3 regions of the Paenibacillus litoralis genome follow, and region 2 is predicted to be linked to each of the others. Evidence: riboswitches for the same ligand, from Rfam matches in the RefSeq annotation. Region 2 holds a riboswitch; each other region holds the start of a gene.

Region 1 (9,751 bases), 830 kb from region 2:
GCTTGGCGGACGCGTACATCGTCGAACGGCTTCTTCTTGGTGTTAAAGCCGATATATTCGACGCCGAGACCTTCCGCCCGCGCGAGGGCCAGCGTGGACGACGATTGAACGCGGTTTAGCTCCGTAACCGGCAACTGGTCGGCGATTTGCGCTTCGCCGGCTTCGACCATCGCGACGCGCGTCGTGTCTTCCGGCACGACTTTGTACTGGACTTTGTCTACCTTCGGCTTTTCGCCCCAGTAGCCGTCGTTTTTGACCAGTACCATCTCTTGTCCCGGCGTCCACGACTGGAATTTGAACGGCCCGGTGCCGATCGGGTTTTTGGCCAGCTTGTCCGACTGCTCGGCGATCGCTTTCGGGCTCAGAATGCTGCCCTCGTTGCTTGCCAGAATGGAGAGCAGAGGCGTGTAGGGATAAGCCAGAACGAACTGCACCGTGTGCTCGTCGACGGCTTTGATTTCTTTTACCATCGAGAATTTGCCCGCGAGCGGCGAATTGACCTTCGGATCGAGCGCCCGTTCGAACGTTTTCTTGACCGCTTCCGCGTTAAACGGCGCGCCGTCGTGGAAAGTAACCCCGCTGCGCAGCTTGAATTCCCAAGTGACGTCGTCAACCGCTTTCCATTCCGTTGCGAGCGAAGGCTGGAATTCCATGTTTTTGTCGGTTTTGATCAGCCCCTCGTACACTTTGCCGAAAATGTAGTTGGACGACGGAATGTTCGTGATGAACTGCGGATCCAGATTGTTCGCGTCCGCCTTCCGTGCGACGACCAGCGTTCCGCCCGTTTTGGCCGTGCCGCCGGCATTGCCTTTGTCCGCATCCGTTTCCGGCTTGGACGCACATCCTGCAAGCGCTGTCGTAAATACGAGCGACAAGGCGAGGACGCTGCCAAGTACATGTTTTTTCTTCATGAAGATGCCCCCTAGTCCGTTTTTCGGCATATCTTCCATATGCTTAGCTGTATTATAAAAAATATTCTGACTTTTACCTTTCACGATCTTTACGTGTATTTACACTATCTTTACTTGTTGGCCGCCGGGGACGCCAAGCGACCGCAGTTCTAAATGACAAATGAAGGCTTATAAGATATGATTAGCAGGAAAATTGAATATAAGCTACTCAGGTGCCAATCATGATGATGCAGTTCGATAGGGAATCATGGATTGGTTAAAAGGGAAGCGGGTGAGAATCCCGCACGGTCCCGCCGCTGTATGAGAGGAGTTCTTGCTGGATGCCACTGGTGAATAAACCGGGAAGGCTGCAAGGGCGTTGATACTCGAGTCAGAAGACCTGCCTGGGAGGTACACCGATTGCTCTACGAGAGATAGGGGGGTGTTTATTTCGTGACCGCTTCTTTTTGCGTTCCATGGAGATAGCCTCTTAACGTTTTCAAGTTAAGGGTTTTTTTATGTTGGAAAGCATATTATCCATATTTCGGTAAACGTCCGGTGCCAAATGGCGGTTATTCTTGTTGCGATTTTTAGAAGTGAAAGGTAGGGAAAGAAAGTGAAGCAACGTAAATTATTTACTTGGCTGCTGATTGTCAGCCTGTTCTTATCCATGTTCCAAATAAACGCATGGAAGACCTACGCCCAAGAGTCCGGATCCGGGCCGAAGGGATTCGTCACCCTGTCGGTAGAGATATTCACGTTAGGTCAAGGCTATTACCGGGAACCGATGAAGGTGCCGTTCTACGAAGGAGACAACGGGGCCGCCTTGCTGGTACGCGAGCTCGGCCAGAACAATATAAAGAACACGGGAACCGCCGAACATTACTTTTATCTGTCCAAGGTCAAGGATGTTACGAGCAGCGTATATGTGCCCCAATACATCGTCGACCAAGTCGCCTTAGGCGGTGGACAAATCGAATCCAAAAGGGACCCGGAGTGGTTAGGGGAATTCGACTATACGCCGATGTCCGGTTGGATGTACGCGGTCAACAATGTATTTCCTAACGTCGGCTTTTCGGATTACATTCCCGAAGACGGAGACGTCATTCGTACGCAATTCACCGTTTATGGGTTCGGCTCCGACCTTGGGAATACATGGGGCTCCGGCTATATCGATACCGCCAACAAAGACGCGTTAACGGCGGTAATCGCGAAGATCAACAGCGCCCCGAATAAGGATGCGCTGCTGGCCGATCCTGCCGTCAGGTCTTCGTACGAGCAAGCGTACGGCGTACTCGCAAATATGGAGAGCACGCAAGCTAACGTCGATCTTGTGATGTCGAAGCTGGACAATGAATTGGGATGGGACCATGTCAAACCGGAATTGTCGATTCAAGGCTTATCGGATCAACAAGAATTTACAACCAAACGGATTTCCTTCCAAGCTAGCGCAACGGACAACGTCACATCCGGCATCGTTCCGGAAGTAAAAGTAAACGGTAACGCGATTCCGGGAACGAGCGGAGTATTCCATGCCGATCTGATCGATGGAACGAATACGATCGACATAACGGCGGCGGATGCCTCGGGCAATCGGGTTAAGCAAATCTTCACGGTCTACTACAACATCGGGGCCGTTACGAACGACCAGCTGAATAAAAATCTTGCCTATATGCTTGGCACGGTGACGAATCCGACCTTCGGAACGCTTGGGGGAGAATGGTCGATTCTATCTCTGGCCCGCGGAAATTATTCGGTGCCGAACAGCTACTACATGACCTACTATAAGAACATCGTAAACAAGGTCAAGGAATTGATGGCCAAAAACAACGGTGTCCTGGACAAAAACAAAAGTACGGAACATGCCAGATTGATCCTTGGCCTGGCTTCCATCGGCATCGATTCGCGGGATGTTGCGGGCTACGATATAACCAAAGCGCTGTCCGATTACGATTACGTCCTGAAGCAAGGCATTAACGGGCCGATTTTTGCGCTAATCGCCATGAATGCCGTAAATTACGAATTTCCTGCGGCTGACGCAGGGAAGAATCAAGCGACTCGCGAGAAGCTGATTGATTATATTTTGAGCAAGGAAGTCAACAAAGATACGGCGAATGCGGGCGGTTGGGCGCTCGGGGTCGCGAAGGCCGATGTAGACTTGACGGCAATGGCCCTGCAGGCGCTTGCTCCCTATTATTTAACGAACGATAAAGTGGCTGCCGCAGTAGAACGCGCGCTTACTTGGCTGTCTTCCGTTCAGAACGAAACAGGCGGATTTGCGAGTTACGGGACCGTAAACAGCGAAAGCATCTCGCAGGTTATCGCCGCGGTATCGGAAATCGGGTTCAATCCTTCCTCCGATCCGAGATTTGTTAAAAACGGCCATTCGGCGGTTGACGCTCTGCTGACATTCGTCGCGCCTGAGGGCGGCTTCAAGCATGTCATGTCGGAAACGAAAGCAAATAGCATGGCGACCGATCAGGGGACCTATGCGCTCGTATCTTTCAATCGGATGACGCAAGCCGCCAATCGGCTTTACGATATGACGGACGTGCTTCCGTTCCCGCTGCCGGGGAATCTCGACGAGATCGAAATGGCTTTGTCTGCAGGGGATCGGCCTAACGTAAACGTTCCGCCTAGCGGGTACGTATATTCGTTATCAATTACCGAAGCGGATTCGAATAAAGACATAACCGTCCAAGTTCCGGGCGATTCGTCATCAACCATTAAACTGAATGTGCCCGCCAACACCGGCCTTCCGGCGATTTCGGCGGTAAGAGGCGGCACAGCGGCCCATATCCCGAAAGGGACGTCACTCGTCAGCGGCAGCCCGCTTTCGGTTGAATTGTTATCGAAGGCGGACGTAACGGACACGGTCCGGCAGCTCGTCAACGGTATCGTTCCGGATGGAAAGAAACTCGATTCGATTGCCGCCGCGTTCAAGATGGGCGGTACGTCGGGCATTACGTTCGATCGGTTCATTACGTTAACGTTCTCCGGGATGAAGGGGAAAGATGCCGCATATATCCAGAACGGGACGGCCCGCGCCATACAGAAGTTTGCAAACGATTCGGATGGAAGCGGCAGCGGTAAGAACGAGTATGCCTTTGACAGCGGCAACGATCTAATTGTTAAGACCAAGCATTTTACCGACTTCGTTGCATTCGCAACAAACGTTGTCGGGACGCCGGGCGAAGGCGGAGGAACCGACCCTCAGCCTGTAAAGCATGTCACTCTATCCGTAGATAAAGCGACAATCCATAAAGGATATGTCATGAATCCCGCATCCGTGGAGCTGCAGTCCGGAGATACGGTATGGAGCGTACTGCAAAGAGAGCTGAATGCAAGAAGCATCCCTTACGCCTTTACATGGACTCCGAAATACAATAGCGTCTATGTGCAATCCATCGCAGGAGACGGCGAGTTCGACCATGGCAGCGGCAGCGGATGGATGTACAACGTAAACGGTACCTATCCGAACTATGGGGCGAGCGTTTACATCCTTTCGGGCGGCGATACCGTCCAGTGGCGGTATACGACGAATTTGGGCGAGGATTTGGGAGAACCCCCTTATGTGCCGACAGACCCAAGCCCGAACCCCAACCCAAACCCAGGCCCGAATCCGAGCATAGACCCGAGTACAAAACCTGGTGACAAGACGCCTATCATTGCCGTACCGGCGGATTTGCAAAAGGATTTTATCCAAACCATCACGAAGCAGCAGCAAGGAACCGACAATATTACCCTGACGATTCCCGATGTGAAGCCGAAGGTCATTCTGAATGTGAAGGATGTTCAAGACGGCATCCCGATGATTACGGTACAGAAAGGGGAGCTCTCGCTTGTCATCGACAAGGGCACGAGGCTGAAGGCGGGGGACGGCGGCATCGAGCTCTTTACGACGGTAAATGCCGAAGATGCGTCCTTGTTGGCGCAGGTCAAGGGGAGCTTACATACCGGCGATCGGCTGGAGAAAATAAGCCATGCCTTCATCATGGGAGGCTCGAATCAGTCGTACTTGTTCGACAAGCCGCTTACCTTGACGATCAAGGGAGGGAAAGGGCAGCAGGCCGGGTTTATCGAAGACGGTACATTTACGCCGATCGTTATGTATGATTCCGAGGAACAGGGCGAACAAGCGACCAAAGGCAGCGAGAAAATCACGTATGCTTTCGTCAAAGGCAACGATCTCGTGATCAAGACGAACCACTTCACATCGTTCGTCGCGTATGCGGCCAGTCGACTGGAAGCGGCGGGCGGTATGGATTTGACGAAGCGGTATTCGGATGCCGGCGAGATCGCGAGCTGGGCGTATGGCCCGATCGGCGAGGCGACGCAGCGCGGATTCGTCGAAGGCAGCGACGGCATGCTGAAGCCGAAATCCGCCGTGACAAGAGCGGAGTTCACCAAGCTGCTTGTATCAGTATTGGGAATGGTAAAGCCGGCGGGCGATCCGTCCCGATTCGAAGATGTCAAGGCAGGCCAGTGGTTCTATCCTTATGTAAACGCCGCTTATCAAGCCGGATATATCGACGGATACGATGGCCGGTTTTATCCGGACGATACGATTACCCGCGAACAAATGGCCGTCATCGTGAATCGGGCATTGGGCATGCAGTCTTCGGCATCGGCCATCGCGCTGAATGATCTGGACGAAGTCTCCTCGTGGGCAAAAGCGGATGTACAGACGATTGCCGCTCATGAATTGATGACGGCGGACTTGGACGGTCGCTTCCATCCAAGCGGCACGGTGACGCGTGAAATGGCAGCCGTCGTGGCGATGAGGGCATTCGATTATGAACGCACCCACGCTAAAGACAACCAAGCGGACACCCGCAAGCAGCAGGCCGTGAAGAAGCAAATTGAGGCAACGGCCGTCTACATGCAGCAGACGATAACCGATCCGGCCGTAGCCAGCATCGGCGGGGAATGGACCGTACTGGGATTGGCGCGTTCCGGCGTTCAAGTTCCGGACTCCTATTATGCCAAGTATTATGCCAATCTGGAGCAAACGCTGAAAGAGAAAGCGGGTAAACTGCACGCGGTCAAATATACGGAATACGACCGCGTTATACTGGCGCTGACTGCCATCGGCAAAGGCATTAACGACGTGGCGGGGTATTCGATGATCGAGCGTCTCGCCGATTTTGATACCTTGATTAAACAGGGCATCAACGGACCGATCTTCGCGCTGATCGCTTTGGACAGCAAAAAGTACGAGATCCCCGCCGTTCCGGGCGCCAAAACGCAGACGACCAGAGAGAAGCTAATCGACTTCATTCTGAATCGCGAGATTACGAACGGAGGATGGGCGCTTGGCGAGAATGCCGCCGTACCGGATCCGGACATCACGGCAATGGCGATACAAGGACTGACTCCTTATTATGAATCGAACAAGACGGTGCGGGCCGCTGTGGACAGAGCAGTCGCCTGGCTATCCCAAAATCAACAAGCGGACGGCGGGTATGCCAGCTGGGAATCCGCCAACTCGGAGAGCGTGGCTCAAGTCGTCGTCGCGCTGTCGGGCTTAGGCATCGATCCGCATGCCGATCCGACATTCGTGAAGAACGGCCGCTCTGCGGTCGACGCTTTGCTTGGCTTTGCCGCGAAGGGCGGAGGCTTCTACCATATCATGCCGGGCGGCATCGATAATGGCGGCGCCAAACCGGGGGATGTCGACCCTATGGCGACGGATCAGGCGATGTATGCGCTCGTCGCCTACGACCGGTATTTGAACGGTCAACCCCGCCTTTATGACATGACGGACGTATGAAACCGACAATGAAAAAATGGCTTGCAGCCATAGGCATCGTCTGTCTGCTAACGATCGCGTTCTTCTGGGGCGGTACCGGTCGCGACGAGAAGGCGCAGATCGCCGACAGGGGGCCCGAAACGAAGGCCGTACAGGCGACAGCGTCGCCCCAGCCTACGGCTGCGCCGGCCGTTACCGAACAGCCTAAGGCCGATAACGGCCAAACGCCAAGCGATTCCGGGAGGAGCGGGGAAGAATCCCCGGCTTCTACCCCGGCTCCTTCGACGGAATCTGTCCCTGAGAAGGCGCCGTCGGCAGCGCCGGGAGCGGAACTAAAGCCTGACCCGGCTCCGGCCGGCACTAAGGCTCCTGTGAAGGATGCCGCGGATAAAACGGATGAGACGGCGTCCGCTTCTTCGTCCGCGAAGCCGCCGGCTGAACAGCCGGGCGAGAACGCATCGGACAAAAAAGACAAATATTTGACCGATCCGGTTCCGGAGGGCAAGCCGAAGCCTGTCGAATGGCAGGACGTCACCGTCGATAAGAAAAAGCCGCTGACGGCTACCTTGTCCGTCACGAGCAAGACGATTCTCGATCATCTCAAGCAGTTTAACAAGGATAAACTGGAGGTTCTGCCGGAGGACGGCGTTATCTACAAATCCCAGACCGTCACGTTTTATGAGGGTGAGTCCGTATTCGACGTGCTGCTGCGAGAGATGAAAAAAAACAAGATCCATATGGAATTTTCGATGACGCCGATCTATAACAGCAACTATATCGAGGGCATTAATAATATTTACGAGTTCGATTGCGGCGAGTTAAGCGGATGGGTGTATAAAGTAAACGGCTGGTTCCCGAACTATGGATGCAGTCGGTACATGCTTAAGGACGGCGATGTTGTCGATTGGGTGTACACCTGCGATTTGGGCCGGGATATCGGCGGCGACCAAGCGGCGACGGGGGCAGTGAAGTGAAGAGAGACCCGTTCGCCTCGTTTCATCCTTTCGTCAACTTCGCTTATTTCGCGGCAGTGCTCGCATTCGGGATGTTTTTTACGCATCCCGTCTTTCAATCGATCTCGCTCGTAAGCGCCGTTGTTTATTCGGTCTTGTTGAACGGCAGGAGAGCCGTGAAGTTCAATTTGCTCTATTTGCTGCCGCTGCTGCTGATCATGGCCGTCCTAAACCCGGTATTCAACCATGCCGGCGTAACGATTCTATTCTATCTCAAGAACGGGAATCCGGTTACGCTGGAATCCATCCTGTACGGCTTGTCGGCGGCATGCATGTACGTGACGGTCATCGTTTGGTTTTCGTGCTATAACGCCGTCATGACGTCGGATAAATTCATCTACTTATTCGGCCGGATCATGCCGGCCTTATCGCTGATTTTCTCGATGGCGCTGCGTTTCGTTCCGAGGTACCGCAGCCAAATCAAAGCGATATCGAATGCGCAGAAATGCATCGGAAGGGACGTATCGCAAGGGAGCATAGGAAGACGCGCGCGCAACGGGATTCGCATACTCTCGGTCATGACCACCTGGGCGCTGGAAAATGCGATCGAGACGGCCGATTCCATGAAGTCGAGAGGCTACGGGCTGCCGAACCGCACGAGCTTCTCGACGTTCCGGTTCGACGACCGGGACAAAGCGGTGTTCGCCATCTTGGCGGGCCTTGTTGCGCTCGTCCTGGCCGGTGCCGCGGCAGAGGAAAACACGATTCGGTATTTCCCTTCGATTCACGCGAAAGAGCGTTCGCCCTTCGGCATTGCGGTATTCTGCGCCTATTCCGCACTCTGTCTCATGCCTGTGGTAATTCGGATCGTGGAGGATATCAAATGGAAATATATCGCATCAAAGATGTAAGCTTCGCTTTTCCCGGGCAAGAGAAGAATGCGCTGTCCCATATCCGGCTTACGATCGGCAGCGGGGAATTCGTCGCGATATGCGGCATGTCGGGCGGCGGCAAGAGCACGCTGCTCAGGCACCTGAAGTCATCGCTTGCCCCGCATGGACGGCGCACCGGCGGGATCGACTTTCTGGGGAGGCCGATCGAGGAGGCGGACCAGCGAACGCAAGCCTCGCAGATCGGGTTCGTGCTGCAAAGCCCCGACAACCAGATCGTGACGGATAAAGTATGGCACGAGCTCGCCTTCGGCCTGGAGAGCTTGGGCTGCGATCAGCAAACCATTCGCTTACGTGTGGCCGAAATGGCCAGTTTCTTCGGCATTCAGACCTGGTTTCATAAGCATGTGTCCGAGCTGTCGGGGGGACAGAAGCAGCTGCTGAACTTGGCTTCCGTTATGGCCATGCATCCGTCCGTACTGATTCTCGACGAGCCGACCTCGCAGCTGGACCCGATTGCGGCCGTAGACTTTCTGGAGACCGTCAGCAAAATCAACCGCGAGCTCGGTACGACCGTTATCATGACCGAGCACCGGCTTGAAGAGGTGCTTCCGATCGCGGACAGGCTTATCGTGCTCGACGAGGGAGCCGTGATCGCGGACGATAGGCCGCAGACGGTGGGGGAGCGGCTTCGCGCGGAACGGCATCCGCTCTTTGCTTCCATGCCCGCTCCGATGCAGATTCATGCGGGTGTTGCCGATTTCTCGGCAGCGGGCGCGCCGGGGCCCCTGACGGTCAAACAGGGACGCCAGTGGCTGCATGCGTATTTGGACGGTAAGTCAGGGCAAACGGCCGGTGTGGAAGAAGCTGCGGAAAGTCCAAAAGAGGGACCGGTCGCGATCCGCTTCAAGGACGTCTGGTTCAAATACGAGAAGGACGGGCCGGATACGATTAAGGATTTGTCGCTGGACGTGCGGGAAGGACAATTTTATTGCCTCGTCGGCGGGAATGGCACGGGGAAGACGACCGCCCTGTCTCTCATAAGCGGCATACTTCGTCCTTATCGCGGGAAAGTGCTGATCGACGGCCATAACCCGGCAGCGATGAGCGCAGCCAAGCTGTTTACGAACCGGCTGGGCGTCCTCCCGCAGAACCCGCAATCGTTATTCGTCAAAAAGACGGTGGAGCTCGATCTATACGAGATGCTGTCCGACTCGAAGCTGACGAAGGAGCAGAAGACGGATAAAATCCGTTCCGTCGTCCGTT
Region 2 (9,751 bases):
GAGCATGTTGACATACAAGCCGTATTTCGTCAATATGAATTTTATCTATTTGGCTATTCCGGACGAGAAGGAGCTCGAAGCGAAGACGAAAATTTCGACGAACCTGAACACGTATTCAACCGAGTTGGCTACCAAGCTGGTGTTAGGCCAAAAATCGCTCGACGACTGGGATCAATATATTTCGGAGCTGAAAAAGCTTGGTCTCGATCAGCTTATCGAAATCGATCAGCAGCTGCTTGACCGCTATAATAGCATCAAGTAACCCGAATCCCGGAATCCCCAAGTGAAGGAAGGTGCGCATTTGCGAAACATAAGCTTCAGAAGCAGAACGTTTCGAAAAACGTTTCTTTCCTACACCGCCATCCTGCTGATCCCGATCATCGTGTTCAGCGTTCTGAACGTGCAGCGGAATGTGACGGAACAGAAACGGAAGATGGTTGAGAAGGTTCATGCGGATGCGAAACGGATTGCGGACATCGTGGACAACAAATTAAATGAACTGAAAAACTTGGGCAAAGCGCTCGGCGAAGAAGCGTGGGTCAGCAAGCAGATGTCGAATGCGAATGTGTACGAACGGGAATTCGACTTCACCCGTATGCTCGAAATTCGCAAAAGCTTTCAAAACGCGATTGGCGGCCTGAGCATTCTTTCATTCGGAGCGGTTATGTATCCGGAGAAAAAGCTTGTCTTTACGCCGTGGGGTGAATACGCGGAGGACGTATTTTTTACGTCCGTCGCTTCGTTCGACGAAGCGACGCGGCGGCATTTCGCCGAGTCTTTGCCGCAATACGCCTACTATTCGGTCATGCGGCCGGTCGACATGAGGTTATGGGATAACCCGATACGGGTTATCCCCGTCTTCCAAAGCCTCGAGGTCGTCAACAACCCGCGCGCGGTTCTCCTGTTGTTTATCGACGTCGCGTATTTTGCGGATTATTTGCAGCGCTTCAGCGGCGGCGATTACCGCGAGATCGTCATTTCGGATCGCGATGCGCCCGTTTACCAGTTGAAGCATCCGGCGGCAGGCGAAGTGAATGATTCCGACAAGACGCTCGCAATCTCCGTCCCGTCTCAGGCCAGCAATTGGCAGTATACGGTTACTTACCCAGATAATAAAGTGCTCGGCATGCAAAATTTGCTCGGCTCTCTGCTCGCCATTCTGATTTCCGTCCCGCTAGGAGCGGTTATGGCGTTCTGGCTGGCCAAAATCAGTTACCGGCCGCTGGCGGCTTTGCTGCGCAGTTTGTCCGTCGCCGTGCGCAGCGACGATGCGGGATCGGAATACAAGCTGATCGAGAAATCGTTCGACCGCTTGATGACGGAGAATCACCTGCTCCAGCAAGCCGTCGAGGATTACGAAAGCGCTGCCAGATCGAATCTGCTGATGCGCTTGTTGAAGGGGTATTTTACGGATGTGCAGCATGGGAACGGATTGGATAAATTCGATCTGGGCTATACGGAGGACATGTACTATTGCTCGATGCTGATCAGCTTCCATGCGCATCGCGACATGAACGATTTGGAGGCGATCCGCAAGATCGAGATCGTCACGATCATGGCCGCGGATAAGGCGATGAAGCGCCATCGGCTCCGGCATGAGCTGTTTGAGGTGACGAACGCGGACAAAGCGCTGATTGTCTCGTCCGTTCAGCCTCTTGGCGACGGCGTCATAGAGCGTATCGTTTCCGAGATTGCCGGGCAAATAACGGAGGCATGCGGCTTCCGGCCCGACATTTTCCCCGGAGCGGTCGAAACGGGGCTGGTCGGCATCAGCAAATCGTATTATTCGGCCAATGAAAGCTTGCAGGTAGCGCTCTTCTCGCGCGGGCATCTCCATGCAAGGGAGGAAGAAGCGTATATTCCGGATGTGGATTACTACTACCCGACGGATTGGGAAGTGCAGATGATCAATAACCTGAAGATCGGCAATCTGGACACGCTGACGCATATTTTGGACGAAATCGGCGCGGAAAACCGGAGGCGGCAGCTTCCCGACGCGAGTATGGTGAAGCTGACGACCTTGCTGATGGAAACGATGCTGCGTGTGCTGCACGAGCTGAATATCGACGCGGGCATTTATGCCCGGCAGTTCGAGAGCAGGCTCAAAGCCGGAAACGTCGATGCGATGTGGGATTACATGGCTGAAGTGGGAACGCTGATCTGCGAAAGGGTTCGTTATTCGAACACGCCTTCGACGATGGAGGCCGGCGGCAAGCTGCTGCAATATGTGAACGAGAACTATACAAGCGCGGACGTGTCGCTAAAAAGGCTTGCGGAACTGTTTCACATGTCGGTTTCGGGCGTGTCGAAGCTGTTCAAAGAAGTGACGGGCATCAACTTCTATGACTATTTATGCAGGCTGCGCATGGAAACCGCGAAGGAGCTGCTCCGGGACAAAAACAGCGTCGACGATGTCGCGCGCCGCGTCGGTTACGAAAATGTGTACTCGTTCAAACGGGCTTTCGTCCGCTATGAAGGCATCAAACCTGACGAGTATGCGCAGTTAGGGCAATAAGCGGTTATTAGGGCATTGGGCTGAACATACGGTGGAACGCTGGATGAATCAAAGTATTTCCGGACAAGAGGAAACGGAAGTGCCGGAGTATTCAGACGCAGGGTTGATTGCGGGCTGGAGCAGGGCGGCGATCGCAAAGCTGGAAAAGCTCGGCATTATGAAGGGCTATCCGGATGGCGGTTTTCATCCGCTGCAAACGATGACCCGCGCAGAGGCAATCGTGTCGATGGACCGTATGCTTGCGCAGCTTGAACAGGACTATACGATTGACAAACCGGGGGTATACGATTTCTCGGATATTCAGCATGCGCTCAAATGGAACATCATCGTTACCGTTCCGGGGGTGACGCTTCGAAATGTAACGGTAGAAGGAAATATTGTTCTCGGCGGAGGGGTCAAGGAGAGCGATGGCGATGACATATTGATTTATGTCGGCTATATCGGGGCTTTTTCTGATAGCGCTTCCATCGATCAGAGATTGATGAATTTGGATGATGACGGTTTCGTTATTTTTCCGGAGAAAGAAGCTCTATAGTCGCAACTTCTCCGAGGCTGTCCCAAAAGTTGTTTTTCCATTCTCACGCCAACTAAAAGCGCTATTATAGCACAAGAAAAGCTTCCATACCCAGTTTACCAGTGGTTTTGGAAGCTTTTTTGTGTACATTTTGGGACTGGCCCATTCGACTCTGCCCTTTTGGGACAGCCCCTTCGTTTGGACGTTCGTTTTTCTTGAAATATAAGACTTTATATGTCTCACCTATTACGAAAAATGCGAAAATGAAGGGGAGATCCGGAGATTGGCTATTTTGACGGGCATCAGCTTCTACGATTATTTGTGCCGGCTTGCCGCTCTTTTAATAGGAGAGCAGCAGGCGTTTTTGGAATTACAATTAAACCGTCAACCGGCGCTATTTATGTACTTGTCGCCGCCATCAGCTATGTGACATGATAGAGCGTAGCAAGATCAATGCCAGAATCATACAAAGGGACGGGAGAAGGAGAGACTCATGGGAGAACAAAAACAGGTGCCAGGCTGCAAGCTTACACAGCATACGATGGACGGGCATTGCGTGCTGACGCTGGAAAACGACGCGATTCGCGTCAGTATCGATGTGGATCATGGCGCTCATCTATTCGAAATGACGGATAAGCGCACGAACATCGACGTGATGTACAAAGACCCTAAGGGATTATCTTACGACGTCGGCGGCTGGTACGAGCTGTTTCCGAATGCGGGTACCGGCTGCAGCTACAAGGGGAGCGACGTCCCCGGACACGGCGATGTGCAGCATTTGCCATGGACATTCATGATCGAGCAGGAGAGCGAAGAAGAAATCCGCGTGCATCTGCGGACGGAGAGTAAGGTGCGGCCCTTTGCTTTGGAGAAGACCGTTGCGCTCAAAAAGGGGCAAGCGAGTCTCCATATCGCGGAGAAGATTACCAACCTCAGCGGCGAGGCGGAGCCGTACTTGTGGGGACATCATGTGACGTTCGGAGCCCCGTTCGTGAGTCCCTACAGCCGCATCGATCTTCCGGGCTGCCGCGTATTCGATCAGCCGGATTACCATCCGAATAACAGCAGGCTGCTGTCCGGAGCTTCCGGGACGTTGGACCGTATGCCCGGCAAACGGGGAGAGAAGGTGGATAACACGTATTTTGCGGCGGAGCCCTTCAATGAAATGTTGTTTATCGACGAATTGCAGGAGCATTGGTACAACGTATTTAACGAGCAGGCGGGACTCGGCTTCGCGCTCGCATGGGACGGCGTCGTATTTCCTTACCTCTGGCTGTGGCAGGAGCATCACTCCGAGCAGGAGGAGCCGTTCGGCGGTCAACTGTATGCCATGGCGCTGGAGCCTCAGGCATCCAACGCGCCGACCCTGTCTAAGGCCGTGTCGAAGGGGCAAGCGCCGGTTCTGGAAGCGGGCCAAAGCGCGGAAACGTGGCTGACGGTCGTCATGCACGCGAACCGGGACCGGGTGAAGTCCGTTAACCGGGAAGGCGGCTTGACGTTCTGAGGATACAGGGCGCACTACCGGGCCCGGCCGGCCTTATGGCGGCTTGCTTATGCCGTACCGGATATGCTAGAATGGAACAAATGTTCGCATTATTTTGGGGGGCTATGCAATGACGGAAAGATGCGGCTGGGTCAATGATGATCCGCTTTATATCGAGTACCACGATAAGGAGTGGGGGGTACCCGTTCACGACGACCGGAAGCTGTTCGAGATGATCACCTTGGAGGGGGCGCAGGCGGGGCTGAGCTGGTATACGGTGCTGAAGAAGCGGGAAACGTACCGGCAGGCGTTCGACGGCTTCGATTTCGAGAAGGTGGCCTCCTATGACGAAGCCAAGGCGGCTGAACTGCTGCAGAACGAGGGTATTATCCGCAACAAGCTGAAAGTCGCCTCGGCGATCGGCAACGCCAAGGCGTTCATTCGTGTCCGCGAGGAATTCGGCAGCTTCGACCGCTATATTTGGGGTTTCGTAGGCGGCAAGCCGATCCTTAACCGCTTCCGCGAGCTGAAGGAGGTGCCGGCGCGCACCGATATTTCCGACGCGATGAGCAAGGATCTGCAGAAACGGGGCTTCAAGTTCGTCGGCAGTACGATCTGCTACGCCTTCATGCAAGCGACGGGGATGGTCAACGACCACGTGGAGAGCTGTTTCTGTTACGAACCGGGCGCGGGAGCCGAGGTGTCGGTTTAACGATTCCGGATTTCGGAGCCTAAAAACCAAGTTGCTTAATCGGGAATTTCGCTGTATGATGAAGGGGTCAATTTCATAAGTTCTGTGGGAATAAGGTGCCGCGATGCGTTGCAATACTTCGCCGGCTTAAAAGGGAATCCGGTGCGATACCGGAGCGGTCCCGCCACTGTAACAGAGGAGTTCGCAGCCCAAGCGACAGCCACTGGTCGAAGAGACCGGGAAGGCAGGCTGCGTGCGTCGATTCTGGAGCCAGGAGACCTGCCTGTTCTGACGACACAAGAATACCTACGGGAGATAGGTGGTGTTGGAGACGAGTCCGGTAACGTGTAGATCCGAGGCTTCTTTTCCCCATTTCCTTTATTCGGATTGGGGCGGAGAAGCTTTTATTTCGTGGTCCTGTGCCCCCTGACGGCAATCGGTTCTTAGCATTAGCTATAGGCCGCCGGCATGACAGGGTTCAACCAGGAAACGAAATAATAAATCGGAAGAAGGTTTTCATATGAATAATCACTATGTCATCAGTAATTTGGGATATCCGCGCATCGGCGAGAACCGCGAATGGAAAAAGCTGCTCGAATCGTTCTGGGCGGGCAAAACGGAGGAAGCGGACTTCGAAGCCGAAATGAAAAAAATCCGTCTGCAGCGCCTGCTAAAGCAGCGGGAGTTAGGCGTCGAGCTTATCCCGGTCGGCGATTTCACGCTTTACGATCACGTCCTGGATACGTCGGCGATGTTCGGCCTCGTTCCGTCCCGCTACGGCTATGCCAGCGGCCCGGTATCGCTTGCGGCGTATTTCGCGATGGCCCGCGGCAGCAAGGAAGCGCCCGCATGCGAGATGACGAAATGGTTCAACACGAACTATCACTATATCGTACCGGAGCTGGGCGAAGCGGCGCCGAGGCTGGTCGAGAACAAGCCTCTGGCCGCCTATCTGGAAGCGAAGCGGGAGCTCGGCATCGACGGCAAGCCGGTACTTGTCGGACCGTTTACATTCGTTAAGCTGGCCAAGGGCTATAAGCAAGAGCGGTTCGGCGAGCTGGTCGGTCAGCTCGTTCCGCTGTACGCGCAGGTGCTGCGCGAGCTGGAACAAGCCGGAGCGGGCTGGGTGCAGATCGACGAGCCTTCGCTCGTAACCGACTTGACGGCAGCGGAGCTTGACGTGCTGGAGAGCGCCTATAAGCAGCTCGCTGCTGCGGCTCCGGGACTGAGCATTCTCTTGCAGACGTATTTCGAAGCGGTTTCGGGCTATGATAGAGTGATCGGCCTGCCGGTCCAAGCGATCGGGCTCGATTTCGTCCACGGCCGCGAGGGCAATCTGCGCGCGCTCCGCGAGCACGGCTTCCCTGCGGGCAAAACGCTTGCGGCCGGCGTTATCGACGGACGCAACATCTGGCGCGCCGATCTTGCCGAGAAGCGGCAGCTTCTTGAAGAGCTTGCTGCCGTCGTGCCGGGCGACCGTCTGATCGTGCAGCCTTCGTGCAGCCTACTGCACGTGCCGGTCAGCCTTGCCCGCGAGGGGAAGCTGGAATCGACGCTGCTCGGCGCGCTCGCCTTCGCCGGCGAGAAGCTCGGCGAGCTCGCGCTGCTGGCGCAAGCGGCACGCGGAGACGGCGGCGATGCCACCGCTCAAGCGATTGAGGCAAGCACGCGCGCGGTCGCGGCGCTGAACGCGTCTCCGGCGCGAAGCGGCGGCGGAGCGGTTGACGCGGCGGCTGCCCGGACGAGCCGGGCGGTGCCGTTCGCGGAGCGCCAGCAGCTGCAGCAGGCGCGCTGGCAGCTGCCTTTGCTGCCGACGACGACGATCGGCAGCTTCCCGCAGACCGCCGAGGTGCGTAAAGCCCGGCAGCTGTGGCGCAAAGGCGAATGGACGGAGGCGCAGTACGACGCGTTCGTGCAGGAGCAAATCCGCGTCTGGATCAGCCTGCAGGAGGACATCGGGCTCGACGTGCTTGTGCACGGCGAATTCGAGCGTACGGACATGGTCGAATTTTTCGGCGAGAAGCTGGTCGGCTTTGCGTTTACCCAGAACGGCTGGGTACAGTCGTACGGCTCGCGCTGCGTCAAGCCTCCGGTCATTTTTGGCGACGTCCGATTCAGCGGACCGATGACGGTCAAGGAAACGGTATATGCGCAGTCACTGACAGCCAAGCCGGTGAAAGGCATGCTGACCGGCCCGGTTACGATCCTGAACTGGTCGTTCGTTCGCGACGATATTTCGCGCAAGGATGTCACGTACCAGATCGCGCTTGCGCTCCGCGAGGAGGTTGAGGCGCTGGAGAGCGCCGGCATCGGCATGATTCAGGTCGACGAGCCGGCGCTGCGCGAAGGCTTGCCGCTCAAGAACGCCGACCGCAAATTCTACCTGGATTGGGGCGTGGAATCCTTCCGGCTGGCTACGTCGACCGTGCAGGATACGACGCAAATTCATACGCATATGTGCTATTGCGAGTTCCACGACATGATCGACGCGATTTCGGCGCTCGACGCCGACGTGATCTCGATCGAAACGTCGCGCAGCCACGGCGAGCTTATTTCCGCATTCGAAACGGAAACGTACGACAAAGGAATCGGTCTTGGCGTATATGACATTCACAGCCCGCGCGTACCCGATAAGGCCGAGATGCTCTCGATGATCGAGCGCGCCCTGCGCGTGCTGCCGGGACGGCTGTTCTGGATCAATCCCGACTGCGGCTTGAAGACGCGCGGTCAAGCGGAAACGGTCGCGGCTCTGCGCAACATGGTAGCGGCGGCGAGCGAAGCAAGACTGGAATTGCAACAATAATAATTGACAAAATAAAGTGCAGGCGATAAATATTATTTTTTGTTAAGCATGTATGAATCAAGTGCGCCCCGTAAAGCTAAGGAATCCTTCATGGCCCATTCCTGAATCTTTGCGGGGTTCCTTTCATTGCTGACTTATTCGGGCTTCGGCTTGAAGATTTCCGATTCCCGGCGGCGCTTTATGCGCTGCTTTTCCATCGATATTCAACGATTGCGATGCGGGAATCCGACAAACAATCTCCAAAAAAAACTAGAAGTCAAGCCTTGACTTGTACTATATGTTGATATAAATTTTAATAACGGCATCAAGATGTAGTGAATTACCGATTCATGGGAATGGAAAAGCCGGTTAAGGGGAGATACGTTGTGCAAGTAATTAAACGTAACGGACAAGCAGCCGAGATGGAATTCAGCAAGTTCAAAAAAGTCATCGATTTTGCAATAGAAGGTATCGGACTTAACTCGCTTGAGCTGGAGCAGGCGCTTTTGCCGCAGCTGAAGGACGGGATGCGGACGAAGGAAATCCAGCGTATTTTGATACAGACGGCAGTCGAAAAGGTCACGATTCAGGAGCCGAATTGGGACAAGGTCGCAGCGAAACTTTACATATACGATCTGTATAAAGAAGCTGGCATTAACCGCGACTATAGCAAAAAAAGCTTCGGATACGGCAGCTTCTACAAGCTTCTCAAGCTGTTGACCGACGAAGGCTTGTACGGCGACTATATTTTGAAGGGCTACAAGAAGAAGGAAGTCGACGAGCTGGGCGAGTACATCAAACCGGAACGGGATTACCTGCTGACGTATGTCGGCGTTAAAACGTTAGCCGAACGCTATTGCGTGAAAGGCTTTAATAAAGAAGTGTACGAGCTGCCTCAGGAGGCGTTCATGGGCGTGGCGATGGCGATTGCGCTGGCCGAGAAGCCGGAGGATCGCGTGCACTGGGCGAAGCAGTTCTACGACGTGATGTCGCTGCTTCAAATGACGGAAGCGACGCCGACGATGTCGAACGCGCGCAAGCCGTTCAACCAGCTGTCGAGCTGCTTTATCGGGACGATGGACGACTCGTTGGAATCGATCTTCCATATCGTCGATCTGTTCAGCCAAGTGAGCAAATACGGCGGCGGCATGGGGATTTACATCGGCAAGGTACGGGCGACCAACTCCGACATCCGCGGCTTCAAAGGGACAAGCGGCGGCGTCATTCCGTGGATCCGGATCATCAACGATACGGCAATCGCGTGCAACCAGCTCGGCGTTCGCAACGGAGCGGTCAGCGTAACTCTGGATATTTGGCACCGCGACATTTGGGAGTTCCTGAACCTGAAGACGAACAACGGCGACGAGCGCCGGAAAGCGCACGACATTTTCCCGGCCGTCTCGATCCCAGACGTGTTCATGCGTCAACTCAAGAAAGAAACGCGCGTTCGCGACGGCAAGTTCTACCTGATGTGTCCGCATGAGGTTCGCCGCGTAATGGGCTGGAGCCTGGAAGATTCGTTCGACGAGGCGGAAGGCGAAGAAGGCGAATTTTCGAAGCGCTACTGGGCTTGCGTCGATCATCCCGACATTCCGAAGGAAGAAGTCAATGCGATCGATCTGCTTAAGGCGATCATCAAGTCGGATACGGAAACCGGCACGCCGTTCCAGTTTTTCCGTGACACGGTCAACCGGATGAACCCGAACAAGCACGCGGGACGCATCTACTCCAGCAACCTGTGCATGGAGATCAACCAGAACATGTCC
Region 3 (9,751 bases), 230 kb from region 2:
AGCTTGGCGTCGTGTTGCCGATGCCCATTTCGCCCGTGGCGAATAGGCGATAGCCTTCGTCAGCCAATCCGCCGACAATATCGCAGCCGGCTTGAATCGCCTGCAGCGCCTCTTCCCGCGACATGGCCGGTCCCTGCGCCATATTGGCCGTTCCGCGCCTTACTTTCTTAGAGACGAGCTGTGGATGCTCCACGTCCGCGTTGACGCCCACGTCGACGCACACCACATCCGCCCCCGCATGTCTCGCAAACACGTTAACGGCGGCGCCGCCATTCAGGAAATTCATCATCATCAGCCCCGTCACCTCTGCCGGAAACGCGCTGACGCCCTCCTCGCAAACGCCGTGATCCCCCGCCATAACAATGACCGCTTTACGATCGAGCGCGGGAATTTTCTCTCCCGTAATGCCTGCAGCCTGACGGGCTACCGCCTCCAGCCTCCCGAGGCTTCCCGGAGGCTTCGTCAATTGATCCGCATGCTTCGCTGCTTCAGCCATCGCCTGCTCGTCTAGCGGGCGGATTCGGGCAATCATTTCTTCTATATTCATCATCGATACCTCCAAGCTACTCCCCGCGAGAACCATTACGTTACTGTCGTCAACGGGGCGAATAGACGTTCCCGATCAACTTGAATCAGGCAGACAAGACATTCTAGCATAGTCCCGCTTCTATTTTAAGCCATTAGCTTCGATTGCAGCAAAATTTGCGGTACGCCGCTTACCGGATGCGGCACGATCAGCGGCTCCGTCCCATACACGCGGGCGATGAGCGGAGCGTCCAGCACTTCGGCGGGAGCTCCCAGAGCGGCCACCGCACCTTCGTGCAAGACCAGCAGACGGTCGCAATATTGCGCCGCCACGTTCAGGTCGTGCAGCACGGCAATTACGGTTAAACCCGTCGTCTTTTGCCAGCTGCGGATATAGTCCATCATTTGCACCTGATATCCGATATCGAGATACGTCGTCGGCTCGTCGAGCAGCAGCAGCTTCGGCTCCTGCGCCATCGCTTTGCCTAGCGCCACCCGCTGTCTCTCCCCGCCGCTCAAATGCTCGAGGGTTCTCTCCGCCAGCGCGGACAACCCCAGCCGCTCTATGATCTGATCGATCGATTCCGCAGCGTCGCGCTCGTCCTCGCCCAGCCAGTTTTGAAACGGATAGCGCCCCATCTCCACCACCTCGCGAACGGTAAATCCTACCGGCGGTAGCGCGTCCTGCTGCAGCACGGCAAGCCAGCGCGCCAATTCCTTGCGGCTGTATCGCCCTACCGGCTTTCCATCCAGCTCCGCCTCGCCCGCCGTCACTTCATCGACTCCGGACATGATACGAAGAAGCGTCGATTTGCCGCCGCCGTTCGGTCCGATAATGCCGAGCATCTCTCCCTGCTTCGCCTCGAAGCTAACGCCGGCAAGCACTAAACGGCCTCCGAACGATTTACACACCTCGCGAAACGTAATCATCGGTTCCCCTCCTTTCGTATCCTGCTTATCCGCTTAACCGTTTTTTCTGCCTGCTGAGCAAGTAGGCGAAGAACGGAGCGCCGAGCAGCGCCGTCACGATCCCGAGCGGAATGTCCTTCGGACTGAGCACGAGACGCGCCAGCGTATCGGCCCATATTAAATAGACGGAGCCTACGATTGTGGAAAGCGGAATGATCAGCCGGTAATCGGGTCCGACGATCAGCCGGACGAGATGTGGAATCACCAAGCCGACGAAAGCGACGACGCCCGAAACGGAAACGGCTGCCGCCGTCATCAGCGTAGAAACGACCAGCACGACCAGCCGGGTTCGCGAAACGTTGACTCCCAGATGCGCCGCCTGCCGTTCCCCCAGCGCCAGCAAGTTCAGCGAACGTCCGAAATAGAGCAGGATCGCCGTACCCACGACCAAGTAAGGCAGCACGATGCCGGAATACGACCAGCCTCGCATCGCCACGCTGCCCATTTGCCAGAATAAGATCTCATTCACGACGCTTTTGGATAACGTTACCATGAACGAAACGAAAGCCCCGAGAAACGCCTGCACGACGACGCCCGACAAAATAAGCGTTTCCAGCCGCATGACTCCTTGCGTACCGGCAAGCCTGAACACGACAATAAGCGTAAGCATACCGGTTACGAAAGCCACTAGCGGTATCGTCCACTGTCCCATGGCGGTTTGCATTCCTGTCAATATAATGACCGAAGCGCCGACTGAAGCGCCTGTGGCCACCCCCAGCGTATACGGATCGGCCAGCGGATTGCGAAGCACGCCCTGAAAGCCGGCTCCCGCAACGGCCAACGCTGCGCCAACAACGAAGGCGAGCGCTAACCGCGGCAGTCTGACCTTCAAGATGATCGTTTCGCTGCTCGCTTGCCAGTCGGGGGTCACCAGCCCGCTCAGGCCGGGAATTTTATGAAGCAAAATACGCCACACCTCGGCTACGGGCAAGTTGGCGGAACCAAGCGATAAACTGACCACTATGGAAAACAAGAGGAGCGCAATAGCGGCTCCTCCGTAAATAAACAGCTTTCTTTTCATCTTTTCACCAACCGTTATTTCACCAGATCCGGGTGTGCGGCTTTAGCAATTTCGAGCAGCGCGTCCGTCAAACGAGGGCCAACGCGGCTAACGATATCTTCATTGATCGGAACGAGCTTCTTGTTTTTGACGCCGTCGACCTGATCCCAGCCCGGACGGTTCTTAATGCTTTCCAGCACCGTATCCTTCACGTTGCCGCCGGACGAATATACGATAATCTCCGGATTTTTCTTGATGATGGCTTCGGAATCGATTTTGTACCAGCCCGATTTGCCTGCGCCTACGTTCTCGCCGCCCGCCAGCTTCACGAGCTCATCCATAAACTCGCCGTCGCCGACCGTCCAGCCCGGATTAAATTCCATGTAAATCCGTTTCTTAGGAGCATTTTTTACGGCATCGACGATTTTCTGCTTGTCGGTGCGCATTTTATCCGCCGTTTTCTTCGCTTCATCCTGCTTGTTCATAATCGTGCCGATTTCTTCGATGTGTGCGATCGTTTGGTCGAGCGTTTTCGGATCGGCCATGAACACTTTAATTTTCAGCTCGCGGATTTTCTCCACGACCTTCTTGTTGATCGAGTTCGCGAATACGACGTCCGGCGCCATGCCGATCAGCGTTTCCAGGTTCGTGTTCGTGTCGCCGACCTGCGGCTTCGATTTCGCTTGCTCCGGATAGTTGCTGAATTTATCGACGCCGATCAGCTTATCTCCCGCTCCCACCGAAAAGAGAACCTCCGTTTCGCTCGGCGCGAGCGAAACGATTTTCTCGGGCGCCTTCTCGAACGTTACTTCCGTTCCCGTGGCATCCTTAATCGTTAGCGGATATTTCGTTTGAGCGGCAGCCGGCTTCACGGATGCGCTAGGCGACGGGCTTTGCGACGTTCCTTCGGACTTGCCTGGCGAGCTGACCTGCCCTTTGGCCTCTTCCTTGCTGCCGCAGCCGAACAGGCTCAGCGCCAAAACGACGGAAAGCATAACGGTCATGGCGGCTTTTCCGAAATTCCAACCCTTGCGTTCTTGTTTGCGGTTTTCTTGCTGCTTAGTTACCCGAGTATTCTCTTGCATGTCGCCATTTCTCCCCTTCTCTGCTTCCTAGATTGCGAGAGGAGCCTGACAAGCGTTTGAATGCGCGCGAACGTTCATGAGCATATAAACGAAAAACCCTCCATCCGGCAGGACAGAGGGAACGACAAAACAGGGATAAAGTTACTGGCATGGCGTATTGCTGAAGCCATGAGCGACTTTCCGTTAAGCCGGATCCTTTTCCTCGAAGGATTTCGCAAGCTAGCTCCAATAGGCAGGTCTCCTGACTTACGGGTTTGCTGACAGCCTCGCCTTCCCATTCGTTACGAACAGTGGCGTCGTGAGGCGTCCCCGTATTACAGTGGCGGGACCGTGCCGGACTTACACCGGCTTCCCTTTTAACGCGGCAACCATGCGGCTGCTGCGCACCTATCGGCGACAATCGCTATTCAACTGCTTTTCAAGCGTCCAATCTTCATCCCCGATTATAGGACACTTCCCGGTGGGTGACAACGATTATTTTCACAGCTTGTTTCATGAATAGGCCGCCCAAACGCTAAGCTTCCTCGCATGCCGCAAGGATTTCGGGTACGTTCCGGCCTTTATTTCTCGGACAGTTTTTTCAAAATATCCTTCGTCTCCTCAACTTGCTTCGAACGAGGGTGGACGAACGCATACATTTCTTCCTTGCCGCGGTAACCGCTGTCTTTCAACCACTTCGTCTCGTTCATCGGGATGCCATACAGATGCTTTTCGAGCTTCGGCTCCTGATTCTTCTCCTTGCTGCCCGTATCGACCGGCGCTTCAACGACGCCCCCCGGATAGTCCTCCGGCTTGAACAGCTCGTCCAGAATCACAAGTCCGCCTTGCTTCGCAAAGGCTTCATACTGCTCCTTCGGAACGACGAACAGATCGCTGTCTCCGGCAGCCAGTTCGACAAACAGCTTGTCCATCGAGAACATCGGGCTTGTCAGAACGTCGGTCGTCGGCGTTTCGCCTACCTTCGCCTTCAAATCCTCCGCCATTTTATCTCCGTCGATCGGCACGTTGTTGGTCATCACGAAAACGATCACATCCGCCTTAGGGCCGCCGCACCCGGCAAGCGCCACAACCAAAACGGCAAGCAGCATAAACCCCGTCAGCCATTTCTTTCTCATCTCTGTTAGCTCTCCTTCTCCTCAATTTCCGTACCTCTAGAATAGCATAAAACCGCTTTCTGCCGCCAATCAATCTAAGCCTTCCCGCATTGGCTTCCCGGCACCTATTCATACGTACCGGAACGGCCGCAGGTTCATAATCCGGCATAATAATAGCAAACGTTCCGGGGAAAGGATTCCGGCCTGTGCGCCGCGACCGCTGCAGACTGCGCAAATAAAAAAGCCCTTCCTCGCGGCGGGCTCTCGGTTATGCCTATTCGGCTTTCTTCGTGCGCATGTTCGTTATATATTGGTTGTACTCGTTGATCTTTCTATCAAGCATTCTGCTCATTTCAACAACGGCATCGGACGTAAGCGAGTTTTCCTGGCGGATCATCTTCTCGAGCTGTCGGCGAAGATAGTCGAGCTCCTCTTCCAAGAGCGCTTCATGCGTTCGTTTGGCGGCATTGCTGTACAAGCTGGGCGGCTGAGGGTCATTCTCGCGGATGAGAGGAACATACTTGGAACCTGTAACGTAATGCTGGACCAAAGCCATCGCAATCCCCTCCCTAATCACTTTGTACAGAGCGAGCAAACCGTAATTCCGTCAGTTCCATCAAAAGTTCGATGTGAATTTAGCTTGTCCTATGACTATTCTATCATTTTCCCGGAATTAATGCCAGAATATGAGTCAAAAAGCCAATTATACGAAAAATTTCAAGTAGATATTTGTTGATAAATGTTATTTTTTACTTATTCTCACATCCATTAAAAAAGACCTGACTGCCCTTCGGGGGCGATGTCAGGTCTTTGATGATTCTTATAAAGTGCAGATACGATTGCGCGCTATCGTGATTACGAGCCCAACCTCCTCAAAAAATTACCCATTCTGTCGATCGCTTCCGTCAGCTGGCTGACCGAAGACGCATACGAGCAGCGGATAAAGCCTTCGCCGCCGCGGCCGAAAACATGTCCGGGTACGACCGCTACCTTCGCTTCGAAAATGAGGCGCTGGGCGAATTCGTCCGAGCTGAGGCCCGTCGATTCGATCGAAGGAAACGCATAGAAGGCGCCTTCCGGTTCATGACACTCGAGTCCGATGTCGCGAAAGCCCTTGACCACAAGCCTGCGGCGCTGGTTGTAAGACTCCATCATCCGGTCTTTCTCTTCTCTGCCGTTGCGCAAAGCCTCGAGAGCTGCCACCTGCGCCATGGCGGGAGCGCACATGACCGTGTATTGATGAATTTTCAGCATGGCCGACAGGATGTCCCGGTGTCCGCATGCATAGCCGAGACGCCAGCCCGTCATCGCGAACGCCTTGGCGAAGCCGCTGACGAGTATCGTCCGGTCTCTCATGCCCGGCATCGCCGCGAAGCTTACGTGTTTGTGGCCGTAAGTAAGCTCGGCGTATATTTCGTCGGAGATGACGATCAGGTCGTTCTCCTCGACCAGCTTCGCGATCGGCAGCATATCCTCGTACGTCATGATGCCGCCGGTCGGATTGCTCGGGTAGCTGAGAAGCAGCACTTTGGAGCGCGGCGTAATATGCGCCTTCAGCAGCTCCGGCGTCAGCTTGAAGCCGTCCTTGGCGAACGTTTCGATGCCGACGGGCACGCCGCCGCTGATCGCCGTAATCGGCGAGTACGCCACGAAGCACGGCTCGGGAATCAAAATTTCGTCGCCAGGCTCGATGAGCGCGCGAAGCGCCAGGTCGATCGCTTCGCTGCCGCCGACCGTGACGATGACTTCGCTTGCAGGGTCGTATGCCACATTGAAGCTATTATTCAAATATCCGCAAATTTCTTCGCGCAGCTCGATCATCCCGGCGTTCGACGTGTATTTGGTCATGCCGCGTTCGAGCGAATAAACCGCCGCCTCGCGGACGTGCCATGGCGTTGCGAAATCGGGCTCGCCGACGCCAAGGGTTATGATATCCTTGCTGCCGCTGGCCAAGTCGAAATATTTCCGGATCCCCGAAGGCGGAATGTCGCGAACGAGCGGGGATAAGTAATCCTGCATGGTTTTCGTTTTTTCCATGGCCCTTTATCCCCCCTACGGCGTGATGAGCATCCGGTGATCTTCTTCGTGATCCTCGAAGATGATGCCGTCTTGCTTATATTTTTTGAGAATAAAGTGCGTTTTGGTAGAAAGAACGCGATCGATCGGAGACAGCTTGTTGGAAACGAACGAAGCGACCTCCTTCAACGTTCTGCCTTCCACTTCGACGAGCAGGTCGTACGCGCCTGACATCAGATAGACCGATTTCACTTCCGGATATAAATAAACGCGTTCCGCAATCGCGTCGAAGCCGCGTCCGCGTTCCGGCGTAATTTGCACTTCGATCAGAGCGGTTACTTTCTCGTCGTCCACCTTGCTTTGGTTTACAACCGTCGCATATTTGACAATGACGTGATCTTGTTCGAGTTCCGCTATCGCCGCCGCCGCTTCCGCTCGATCCACGCCCAGCATCGTCGCGATCAGATCCGCGCTTCTGCGTGCGTCTTCCTTGAGTAGGTCAAGAATTTTCATCTTCAGTTCAGTCATTTCGTAAAACCTCCCAGTGGCTATTGAAATACGGACCGGTTTGTTGGCGGCATACCGAGTTCCTTGTTCCACTATACACCCAAATTGCAAGATCGTGCAAAGAAAACATGCGGCATTCGGACGAGAAGCACGCTTCCTTTCATGAGCGCCAAATAATGCGTCATGAAGCGGATGCGCCGCTTCCCGGCATACGAATTATCGCGCAAACGCGATTCTTCCTCCGATCATCGTCCAAACGACCTCGAATCGTTCGTTCAGCAGCACAAGATCCGCATCCGCTCCCGGTGCCAGCTTTCCTTTATTCGCAAGGCCCAGCACCTCGGCAGGCGTTTCCGTCGCCATTCGAACGGCATCGTGCAGGGGAATGCCCGCTTTCACCGCTTTGGCGAGCGCTTCGTTCATCGTCACCGTGCTCGAAGCCAGCGTACCGTCTTTCAGCGTCGCGACGCCCCCGGAGACGCGGACGTCATGCCCGCCGAAACGGTATTCGCCGTCGCCCATGCCCATGGCCTGAAGCGCATCCGTAATGAGCACCATCCGCTCTGCGCCCTTCTCCCTATAGAGCAGGCGAACCATGGCGGGGTGCAAATGAACGTCGTCGACGATCGCTTGCACGCTGACATGAGGCTCCTCGAAGGCGGCTACGACCAGCCCGGGATCGCGATGATGGATCGGGCGCATGCCGTTGCAGCAATGCGTAACGTGACTCGCCCCCGTGCGGAAAGCTTCCTTCGCCTCCTCGTAAGTCGCGTCCGTATGAGCTACGGCCGCGATAATGCCGCGCTCCGCGAGCATCCGGATCAGGTCGAGCCCTCCTGGCAGCTCCGGAGCCAAGGTGACCATTTTGACTAGCGGACCGGCTTGCTGGAGGATGCGTTCCATTTCTTCGCGGTCGGGATGGCGCAAATGCCGTTCGTTCTGCATACCCTTGCGTTTTACGTTCAAGTACGGGCCTTCCAGATGCAGACCCGCGATGAGCGCGCCCGGTTCTTTGCCGGCGACACGGCTTACGTTCCCGATCATGGCAAGCAGATCCTCGAGCGAGGAAGAAACGGAAGTCGCAAGAAACGAGGTGCAGCCCGTTCTGGCGCAAGCTTCCGAAACGGCCTCCACGCTGCGGACCGTGCCGTCCATCATGTCAAAGCCGTCGGCTCCGTGAATGTGAACGTCGATCATGCCGGGAATGAGCAGTCGACCTCCGCCGTCAAGGAAGGAATCCGCATCCGCCGCCGCAACCTTCGAATCGGAACCTATATGCACGGATCGGATACGTCCGTCACGTACGAGTATGCTTGCTTCAGCCGTACGGTCTTTTTCGGCTATGAACACATTGCTGATAAGTATGGTGGACATCTCATTTCCCCCTTAGCGTGCTTCGTGATTTTCAGTCTACTATAAGGCGTCAGGCCCTTACAACTTCTAGAATCCGCCGTCTCCCTTAGCCAAGCGGCCTGAAAAGCACTCGCTGCAGATTTACGGCGGATTGGGTTTCACATGGAAAAACCGCCGAGGCGGCGGGAGATCCCCCTTCGCTTCGGCGGTCTTTGATCCTTTCAGCCGCGCGACTGCGTATCCTTGAGCCGCTCGGCCAGTACGCGCATCATGCTTCTCAGCACGCCGGTATGGCGGAAGCAGAAACCCAGCACTTGCTCCTTCGTGAGCTTCAGCAATACCGTCCGGCCTTCGGCCGTACAGTCGGCGGAACGCGGCTCGTCGTCGATGATCGCCATTTCGCCGAAGCAAGCGCCGACCTCCAGCATCGCGAGCGTTTCCTCCCCGCGGTGCACGCGGACGCCGCCTTCGATAATGCCGAACAGCGCATCGCCTTCGTCGCCCGCGGCGCAAATGGTTTCGCCCGACTCGTACACCGTCTCGTCTACCATATGCGCCAGACGAATGACGTCTTCCTGCGATGCATGGGCGAACAGATCGATCTTTTGCAGGACGAGCATGCGCCGCAGCAATATCCCGCTATTCGTTTGCACCGGCTCTTCTTGTCCGGTCGGCCGTTCGCGGTTGCCGGCGTTCGCGCCTTCACCCATCCCTTCCTCCCTTGCGGCTGCCGCATAGGAGCCGTCGGCCGTATAACCGGGCATATCGGCGCTTAGCGTTCGTCCGTATTTCTGATTGACGCTGCGCAGCCTTTGCGATAGGAGCCGCATGAGCTCAAGCGCAATTTCCGTCTTGTCGAAGGCCATTTCGTAGAACGCTTCGGATTCCAGCCGCCAGAGCCGTAAATTCGATTCGGCGTGTACGGTAGCCGTCCGGACGCTCTGCGTCAGTACCGCCATTTCGCCGAAGCAATCGCCGGTTTGCAGCGCCCCAAGCGCCGTTCCTCCCTTGGAAACGACCGCTCTCCCTTCCCGGATCACATACAGCGAGCTGCCTTCCTCCATTTCGCGGATGACGGCTTCTCCCGCTAACACATCCACCTGCTGCAAATAAGACGCGATGACCGACAAATCCTTCCCCTGCAAGCCGGCAAAAATGCCTATATTCCGCAGAAGAACCACCTGCTCGACCTGCTCGCATAT

What was found. A riboswitch is a leader RNA that binds a small molecule or an ion and turns the genes downstream of it on or off. The one in region 2 is predicted to bind cobalamin.
Region 1: linked by a shared signal. The riboswitch ahead of ACKGJP_RS03465 (S-layer homology domain-containing protein) and the one ahead of metE (5-methyltetrahydropteroyltriglutamate--homocysteine S-methyltransferase) in region 2 are both predicted to bind cobalamin.
Region 3: linked by a shared signal. The riboswitch ahead of ACKGJP_RS05985 (ABC transporter substrate-binding protein) and the one ahead of metE (5-methyltetrahydropteroyltriglutamate--homocysteine S-methyltransferase) in region 2 are both predicted to bind cobalamin.

Annotation. Positions count from the first base shown of each region.
Region 1 covers NZ_CP176395.1:813,223-822,973, forward strand. Annotated here, with positions in the region: gene ACKGJP_RS03460 (glutathione ABC transporter substrate-binding protein) at 1-911, opposite strand, end outside; cobalamin riboswitch at 1,105-1,313, shown strand; gene ACKGJP_RS03465 (S-layer homology domain-containing protein) at 1,507-6,663, shown strand; gene ACKGJP_RS03470 (DUF4430 domain-containing protein) at 6,672-7,616, shown strand; gene ACKGJP_RS03475 (energy-coupling factor transporter transmembrane component T) at 7,613-8,506, shown strand; gene ACKGJP_RS03480 (ABC transporter ATP-binding protein) at 8,479-9,751, shown strand, end outside.
Region 2 covers NZ_CP176395.1:1,641,085-1,650,835, forward strand. Annotated here, with positions in the region: gene ACKGJP_RS06890 (extracellular solute-binding protein) at 1-262, shown strand, start outside; gene ACKGJP_RS06895 (helix-turn-helix transcriptional regulator) at 302-2,515, shown strand; gene ACKGJP_RS06900 (S-layer homology domain-containing protein) at 2,559-3,050, shown strand; gene ACKGJP_RS06905 (hypothetical protein) at 3,313-3,459, shown strand; gene ACKGJP_RS06910 (DUF4432 family protein) at 3,523-4,533, shown strand; gene ACKGJP_RS06915 (DNA-3-methyladenine glycosylase I) at 4,643-5,224, shown strand; cobalamin riboswitch at 5,301-5,505, shown strand; gene metE (5-methyltetrahydropteroyltriglutamate--homocysteine S-methyltransferase) at 5,724-8,006, shown strand; gene ACKGJP_RS06925 (ribonucleoside-diphosphate reductase subunit alpha) at 8,372-9,751, shown strand, end outside.
Region 3 covers NZ_CP176395.1:1,410,872-1,420,622, reverse strand. Annotated here, with positions in the region: gene cobT (nicotinate-nucleotide--dimethylbenzimidazole phosphoribosyltransferase) at 1-547, opposite strand, end outside; gene ACKGJP_RS05995 (ABC transporter ATP-binding protein) at 673-1,455, opposite strand; gene ACKGJP_RS05990 (FecCD family ABC transporter permease) at 1,481-2,515, opposite strand; gene ACKGJP_RS05985 (ABC transporter substrate-binding protein) at 2,530-3,579, opposite strand; cobalamin riboswitch at 3,793-3,985, opposite strand; gene ACKGJP_RS05980 (hypothetical protein) at 4,140-4,694, opposite strand; gene ACKGJP_RS05975 (aspartyl-phosphate phosphatase Spo0E family protein) at 4,948-5,229, opposite strand; gene ACKGJP_RS05970 (aminotransferase class I/II-fold pyridoxal phosphate-dependent enzyme) at 5,529-6,710, opposite strand; gene ACKGJP_RS05965 (Lrp/AsnC family transcriptional regulator) at 6,726-7,217, opposite strand; gene nagA (N-acetylglucosamine-6-phosphate deacetylase) at 7,413-8,570, opposite strand; gene ACKGJP_RS05955 (Npt1/Npt2 family nucleotide transporter) at 8,771-9,751, opposite strand, start outside.